One region of the Clostridium fermenticellae genome, then DNA from elsewhere that is predicted to be linked to it. Evidence: predicted binding sites of a transcription regulator. Region 1 holds the regulator's gene; the other holds the start of a gene.
What was found. The regulator NrdR, encoded in region 1, represses ribonucleotide reductase genes. The targets are predictions, from matches to a motif close to CACNANATNTNGTG.
Positions count from the first base shown of each region.

Region 2: D4Z93_RS00590 (anaerobic ribonucleoside triphosphate reductase) is a predicted target of NrdR. The motif match lies at 2,190-2,203, and genes of this name have one in related genera.

Region 1 covers NZ_CP032416.1:1,138,648-1,143,095, forward strand. The annotation lists gene spoIIGA (sigma-E processing peptidase SpoIIGA) at 1-265, shown strand, start outside; gene sigE (RNA polymerase sporulation sigma factor SigE) at 300-1,007, shown strand; gene sigG (RNA polymerase sporulation sigma factor SigG) at 1,082-1,855, shown strand; gene D4Z93_RS05480 (YlmC/YmxH family sporulation protein) at 2,026-2,292, shown strand; gene nrdR (transcriptional regulator NrdR) at 2,402-2,857, shown strand; gene pgeF (peptidoglycan editing factor PgeF) at 2,993-3,691, shown strand; gene D4Z93_RS05495 (response regulator transcription factor) at 3,714-4,400, shown strand; gene D4Z93_RS05500 (sensor histidine kinase) at 4,415-4,448, shown strand, end outside.
Region 2 covers NZ_CP032416.1:114,674-119,121, forward strand. The annotation lists gene D4Z93_RS00570 (hypothetical protein) at 1-101, shown strand, start outside; gene D4Z93_RS00575 (hypothetical protein) at 218-805, shown strand; gene D4Z93_RS00580 (YhfM domain-containing protein) at 918-1,757, shown strand; gene D4Z93_RS00585 (hypothetical protein) at 1,788-1,979, opposite strand; gene D4Z93_RS00590 (anaerobic ribonucleoside triphosphate reductase) at 2,221-4,326, shown strand; gene nrdG (anaerobic ribonucleoside-triphosphate reductase activating protein) at 4,323-4,448, shown strand, end outside.

The sequences.
Region 1 (4,448 bases):
AGAACCAGCTACAAATTTACCTGTAATAGTTGTCGAAGAATCAATTTTTAAAGATATTGATTTAAATGTATATGACAAGTTTTATATACCGTACAAGGTAATTAATGGACAAAGTGGAGTTATGAAAGGAATAAAACCTAAATGTGTTGTTATACATGAGAATGATAAAAGTGAAAAAAAAGATGCTATAATTGCATTTTGCAATAAAAAATTAAGTGAATTTAATGAATATAATGCTTTGCTTTCAAGAAGCATGACATTCTAGAAAATACAAAAATGAAAAGGAGATGTAAACTGTGATGTTAAAATTAAAAATAGTTGCAAACAGAATACTTGCAAAATTAAAAATTTTTGTTAAAGATATTTACTATATAGGGGGAAATGATGTTTTGCCGCCTCCACTTAGTAAAAAAGAAGAAGACGATTTAGTAAGCAAACTTGTATCAGGTGATGAAAGTGTACGTTCTACACTTATAGAAAGAAATTTAAGATTAGTTGTTTACATAGCCAGGAAATTCGAAAATACTGGTGTAAATGTTGAAGATTTAGTTTCAGTTGGTACCATAGGTCTCATAAAAGCAGTAAATACATTTGATCCGGAAAAGAAAATTAAACTCGCTACATATGCTTCAAGATGCATAGAAAATGAAATACTTATGTATCTAAGAAGAAATAGTAAAGTTAAAGCGGAAATATCATTTTATGAACCATTGAATGTGGATTGGGATGGAAATGAACTATTACTTTCGGACATTCTAGGTACAGATAATGATGTAGTTTATAATTTGATTGAAGATGAAGTTGACAAGCAACTGCTTACCATAGCTATGAAAAAATTAAATGACAGAGAAAAAGAAATAGTAAACTTAAGATTTGGTTTAAACGGCAAAATTGAAAAAACTCAAAAGGAAGTAGCTGATATGCTTGGTATATCTCAATCATATATTTCTAGGCTTGAAAAAAGAATAATAAAAAGACTAAAGAAAGAAATAAATAAAATGTTATAGGATTGTCTTTAGTATAAAAAATTGCTCCTTAGGAAACAATTTAAATGCTATCTATTCTAAAGGGGCGATACTTTATGACAATTAATAAAGTTGAAATTTGCGGAGTAAACACAGCAAAACTACCAGTTTTAAAAGAAAAAGAGATGAAAAAACTTTTAATCCAAATGAAAGATGGAGATGAAAGCGCTAGGGATGTTTTTATTAAAGGAAATCTAAGGTTGGTACTTAGTGTAATTCAGAGATTTAATAACAGAGGTGAAAATATTGATGACTTATTTCAAGTTGGATGTATAGGTCTTATAAAGTCAATAGACAATTTTGATTTAAGCCAAAATGTTAAGTTTTCGACCTATGCTGTACCAATGATAATTGGAGAGATAAAAAGGTATTTAAGGGATAACAATTCAATAAGAGTAAGCAGATCTTTGAGGGATATTGCTTATAGAGCCTTACAGGTTAGAGATCGACTGGTCGGAAAAAACAATAAGGAACCAACTATATCACAGATAGCCAAAGAACTTGATATTCCAAGAGAGGAAGTGGTTTTTGCATTAGATGCTATTCAGGATCCAGTATCATTATTTGAACCTATATATCATGATGGCGGAGATGCAATATATGTAATGGATCAAATAAGTGATAATAAGAATGGTGATGATAGCTGGCTTGAGAATATATCAATCAAGGAGGCTATGAAAAAATTGAATGATAGGGAAAAACTTATATTAAATTTAAGATTTTTTGACGGAAGGACTCAAATGGAAGTTGCAGACGAAATAGGGATATCCCAAGCTCAGGTTTCCAGATTGGAGAAAACAGCATTAAGACATATGAGGAAGTATGTGTAATTATATTATTTTATAGTATGTATTATTTTTAACCTGAAGTAAATATAAAAATGTTTATTTCAGGTTTTCATATTTATCTGCCTAAATTTATTTCATCAAAGAATATAAATATACATATAATGTAGGGATGAAAGTAATTAAATTTTTATAATTTTAAGGAGGCGGATAATATGGAAGAGAACGAGAGTTTATATTCTATAGCAAATCTGAAGGCTATGGAGGTTATAGATATAAATACGGGGACTAAAATCGGATTTATAAAGGATTTTAAAGTAGATTGTGAATCAAATAAGGTAGTATCTATAATAATACCATCCAGCAAGATATCGTGGTTTGGGAAAAATGATGATATAGAAATTCCATGGGAAAATATATCTAAAATAGGTGTTGATGTTATATTGGTCAATGGAGAAGAATTTATATTGAATAATAAATAAATATGGTTAATTTATTGTGACTTTAAAATTATAAATACTACAAATTTTTTGCAAACAGTGTATAATATATAGAGAGATATTTAGAGTTAAAAGAAGGACGTGAATGGATGTGAAGTGCCCTTATTGTGGTTATAGTGAAAGCAAGGTAGTTGATTCTAGATCTACTGAAGACAATATGGCAATTAGAAGAAGGAGAGAGTGTCTAAAATGTAATAAGAGATACACTACTTATGAAAAGATTGAAAATATACCAATACTGGTAATAAAGAAAAATATGAATAGAGAGTATTTTGACAGAAATAAAATAATAAATGGATTAATAAAAGCATGTCAGAAAAGACCTGTTTCCAGAAAAGAAATTGAAAATGTAGCTTATAAAATAGAAAAACGAATAAGTAATAATATGACAACCGAAATTAGTTCAAAAGATATAGGTGAAATGATAATGGAAAGCTTGAAAGATCTTGATGAAATTTCGTATGTTAGATTTGCTTCTGTGTATAGACAGTTTAAAGATGTAAATACTTTTATGGAAGAAATAAAGAATTTAATTGCACACAAATAAATGGAATACTTTTATGTATGCCATTTATTTTTTATATCCAATCTGGGTATGACGGTTAAAATATATTGATAATGGTGATATGTTGTTTGAAAAATGTTAAAATATCATTAAATCATATAATAAAGGAGAATTGTTATGAAGGATTTTATGGTGGATGGATATAAATTCATAAAGGTACCTTTTGAGGGGGCCGAAATGGTATTTTCTACGGCATATAATAATTTGGACTTTGACAGAAAAAAAGAAGTTGGTATGGAGAATATACAGAATATAAAAAAATGGTTTGATGTGAATGAAGTTGGATTTTTAAGTCAAATTCATAGTGATAAAATCATAAATTATGATGGAAAAAAGCACGAAGCGGATGCACTTATAACCGATAAAAAAAATATAGCAATTGGAGTTTTTACTGCAGATTGTGTCCCGGTCTTATTATATGATACTGAAAAACATGTTTCAGCTGCAGTTCATAGTGGATGGAGAGGAACTTTCAGTTGTATAGTGTATAAAACTATTGAAAAGATGAAAAATGAATATAACTGCACCTGTAATAACATTGCAGCAGTTATTGGACCTCATATTCATCAGTGCTGCTATGAAGTAAGTGATGAACTTATAGAAAAATTCGTTAATAATCCAATGTATAAAGGCGTTGATATACATGATGGCAGGTACCTTAGTATGCAAAATTGTATTATACATCAACTTAAATTAGAAGATGTTAAAGATATAAGAAACTTAGATATATGCACTTTCTGTTCAAAGGAATATGAGACACATTCTTATAGAAAAAATCAGGATGGAAGGATGTTTTCTTTTATATTTCTTAAATAAATGTTTACAGGGAGGAAGTATTATGTCATCAGAAAAAATACTGATAGTAGATGATGAGGAACATATATGCGAGCTTTTAAAATTTAATTTACAAAATAGTGGATATAAAACCCTTGTATCAAATAACGGGGTAGATGCACTAAAAATAGTTAAACAGCAAATGCCAGATCTTGTATTATTAGATTTAATGCTTCCTGGTATGGATGGATATGATGTATGCAAAGAGATAAGAAAGAGTCTGGATATATCAATAATAATGATAACAGCAAAAGGAGAGGAATTTGATAAAGTACTTGGTCTTGAACTTGGAGCTGATGATTATATTACAAAACCCTTTTCAATAAGAGAATTGTTAGCTAGGGTTAAAGCTGTGCTAAGAAGGGCATCATCTGAAAAAATAGATAAATCATTTGTTTTTGGTAATATAGTTGTTAATTTTGAAAAACATGATATAACTAGAAAAGGGTTAAAATTGGATTTAACTCTAAAGGAATTTGAGTTACTGGAGATTTTAATAAAAAATCGAGGAAAGGTTATGACTAGGGATTTTTTACTTGATAAAATATGGGGATATGAATATGTTGGAGAAACTAGAACCGTAGATGTTCATATAAGACATTTACGCCAAAAAGTAGAAGAGGATGATAAAAATCCTAGATATATAGAGACCATTAGAGGAGTTGGATATAGATTTAATCAAGAAAATTGATTTGGGTGAATAAAATGAAAAAAAAATTAATGATTTCAATGGTCACAA
Region 2 (4,448 bases), 1.0 Mb from region 1:
CTTTATGGAGAGGGGAAGATAATCCTAATAGTATAGGATGCTGGCTTATGTTTTATGATTTTAGAACATCTACTGTACTCATACCTGTTAAAAGTAATTAGCAATTATAAATGACATTAAAAATATTAATATTTTTAATGTCATTTTCATATAATCCTAGTATGATATTTTAATTAAACTAATGACTGGTACTTTTATGAGATAAGGTGGGGTTTAGATGAAATTTATAATATTGGACAGAAAAAAGATAGGGGTAACTGTAATTATAATTGGACTTATGTTTATTTTGTTAGGGTTTGAAAGGCAATTTGAAGATAGATTAAAATTTACGGTACTGCTTCAGAACAATATAAACTCTTTTGTAGAATACAATGCTTTAAACAAAACTTTAAATTATGAACTTCCCAAAGGGTGGTCGACTAAAGAACAAAAGTTTTCGGGAGGTGAAATTATATATCATAATGATTTTGTAAGTAATGATAATAAAATCTATGGTTATGTTCAAGTCTGGAATTCAAACAAAAATTTAAAAGCGTTTCTGGAGGAAAGTAAGAAAATATCAAGTAAGCAAAATTTATATGAGGCATATAAATTGGAACCTATAATTATAAACAATATAAAGGGATATCTTGTAAAATATATTATCCTTACTTCGTATGATGCTGAATTTAATGGGTATGAATATTTTTTAAATCAAGATGGTAAATTTTTAAGATTTTCGTTTTTTACAAAAAAGGATAATTTTAAGGAGGATATGCCGATTATATTTGAAAATATAGTTAAAACACTACATTGTAGTAATTAAACAAAAAAATCCACTTCAGTATAAATGTGTGCAGTGGATTTTTTTATATATAAATATGCTATAATTAATATAAAATAATTAAGATACTTTATAATTCAGGAGGTAGCAGTAGTTGCATATAGGAATTAAAAAATTAAATAAGATTTTTTTATGTATATCTTTGATAGCGTGTTTATTGCTGTCAGGTTGTAGTAGTGTTCATGAAGCAGAAATTAAGTTAGGTATTAAAAATAATGATTTTGAATATATAAAGGACAATAAAGTGCAGAAGATAGTTATACAGAGTACTAGAGATGAGGGATTTAGATTTACACTTGAGGATAAAAATGCAATAGAAGATTTATATGATATTTTATCTAGTGCAAAATCCGTAAAAAATAAATCCTCACTTAAATCTGATTACATATTTGAAATATATCAAGGAAATAAAATTCATAAATTTAATTATATTGCAGGATTAGATAAAAGAGATCAGGGCAATCTGTATGGAGATAATAAGGTGTTTGCTGTATCTAAAAGGATAGATAACAGTATTATTCAAAACTTTTGGACAATTAAAGAACCGAAAAATTTTAATGATGTTTATTATAATTCCATAATAAGTGCAATAGATGATTATATTAAATCCCAGAAAAAACAAGGTAAGTCTATTGGCATAAATTTAAATGATGATGTAGAGGTTGCAAAATATATATTATCGATAGATATGGAAAGTTTTAAAAGCGATTTGAAAAGTAAGCTTAAAAATGTTGAGATTATAAGTAAGGATAAGCAAAGTTATGATATTGTAGCTACTATAAAAACTGAGGGTTATAAACTAACACTATATAAGGGCATAGTTACATTTTGGGATAAATCAAATAAGAGTGAAAAAAAATATTATATATATGACAAATATGAAAATGCACATTGGAATATTAAGGTTACAGATAGTAAACCGAGTAATTTTTAATTTATAGAGAGTGGAGTTATCATAACTAAATTATGATAACTCTCCTTTTAATATATGGTTGTCATTGTCATTTTTCATATTACATAAGGTTGGATTTATATTCACAGTACTGCCTATAGTACAATTTGAAGGAAGATGAGCCAGACCTATTTGTATTGTTCTGTTGTCTTGTAATGCTACAAATGCTTCACTTATATTCATATCTATAACTTTTCCGATCATTTATATCACCTCATTAGTTAGTCTTTCATTTTTTGTAGTGATTATTCAGGTAATTTGTTTCTATGAAAAATATAAATATCAAATCTTAATCTATAGCAAAAATCAATAGAATAACGAGATATGTAAAAGTAAATCCGTGTAATATATAATGAGTACTAATTTAAAAATTGCTTAAAAATTTTTTCCATAGTATAATATCAACGTAATAAACACAATATATTGTGGATAGGAGGTATTTAATATGCTATATGTTGTGAAAAGAGATGGCAGGAAGGTTGAATTTGATCCTGGGAAAATAAGAAATGCTATAAAAGGTTCTTCAGAGGAAATAGGATATGATCTCAAAGAAAGTGATTTTATAGACTTAACTCAAAAGGTTATAAAGAGGATAGAGGAACTTAACATAGATGAAATCGAAGTTGAAAACATACAAAATATAGTCGAAGATACTTTGATGAAAAATGATTATAGACAAATAGGAGTTGCTTATTCAAATTATAGAAAAGAAAGAACTGAGATAAGAGAAATAAAATCTGATTTGATGAAGGTTATAGAAAAAATAGGTGTAGAAACCGATAGAGATAATGCTAATGTTGGAAATAATTTTAGTTCTAAATTACTTAGAATAGCTAGTGAATCAAATAAGTGGCATAACTTAGCATCTATGCCCAAGTATTTGGCTAAAGCACATGAAAATGGAGATATTTATTATCATGATCTAGATAGTTATAATCTTACTATTAATTGTCTCCATATACCAACTAAAGAAATACTAGAAAGAGGATTCAATACAGGATATGGAACTATAAGAAAACCAAGGAGAATAGAATCTGCTGCTGAATTGTCTTGTATATTATTACAGTCAACTCAAAATGATATGTTTGGAGGCCAGAGTCATCCAGACTTTGATAATGATATGAGTGAATTTGTTGAACCTACAAGGGAAGAAATAAGGAATGAATTATTAGAGGTTGGCGTTAGTGAAAATATAGAAGAATTAGTTGATAAAAAACTTGAGAAAACAGTACATCAGGCAATGCAGGGGATAGTATATAATTTAAATACTATGCATTCACGTGCTGGTTCACAGGTCCCATTTTCATCAGTTAACATAGGAGTGCCAAATTCTAAAGATGCCGCCCTCATATGTGAAGTGTTTTTAATGGAATATGAAAAAGGACTTGGCAAGGGAGAACAACCTATATTTCCTAATATAATATTTAGAGTAAAAGAAGGGGTTAATAAAAACCCTGAGGATCCTTATTATTACTTATTTAAGTTAGCATGTAGGGTTGCTGCTAAAAGAATGAATCCAACTTTTATGAATTTGGATGCAGATTTTAATAAATACTACTATGATAAAGGAATATTACCAGCTACCATGGGATGCAGAACATATGTGATGTCGAATATAAATGGAGAAGCTGGTACAAAGGGAAGGGGGAATATTGCGCCTACTACTATAAATCTTCCTAGGCTTGGAATAATTGCAAAAGGTGATGTAGATAAATTTTTTAATTTGTTAGATGCAAAACTTGATATGGCTAAAGAATCACTTATCCATAGATATAATGTATTAAAAAGATTGAGGGTTAAAGATCTTCCATTTGTTGTAGGCCAAGGGCTTATGAAGGGATCTGAAGATTTAAAGCAGAATGATTCAATAGAACCAGTACTTAAGCAGGGAACTTGGGCAATTGGATTTATAGGTTTAGCCGAAACATTAATTGCCTTAACAGGACATCACCATGGAGAAACTAAAGAAGCTAGAGAACTCGGATTTAAGATAATATCATACATAAGAGAATATGTTGATAAAACTACAGAAGAAACTCACTTGAATTGGAGCTGTTATGCAACTCCGGCAGAAGGTCTTAGTGGAAAGTTTATAGTTCAGGATAAAAAAATATTTGGAGAACTCAAAGGGATAACTGATAAAGATTATTATACTAATTCATATCACATACCGGTAAGTTTTCCTATATCTATAAAGGATAAGATAGATATAGAGGCTCCTTATCATAAATTATGTAATGGTGGACATATAAGTTATGTGGAGTTAGATGATTATCCTTCTCAGGAAACAGTAATGGATATATTGAAGTATGCTTATACTACCAATATAAATTATTTGGGGATTAATTTTCATATAAGATATTGCAAGAATTGTGGGACATATCTTCATGGAGAAACTGAATGCCCTAAATGTGGGAGCAGTGATATACAGGGAATTTCAAGAGTTACAGGATATCTTTCATTGGATGAGAGGTTTGGATCAGGAAAGTCAGCAGAAAGATCAGATAGATTGTCACATTCTAGTCAGAAAAAGGTGTATGAAAGAATATGAAAACTCAAATGAAACAAACTAAAACTATAAGATTGGCAGGAATATCTTATGAAAGTCTTGTAAACGGACCTGGAATGAGGAGAGTATTTTTTTCTCAGGGGTGTAAACATAATTGTAAAGGT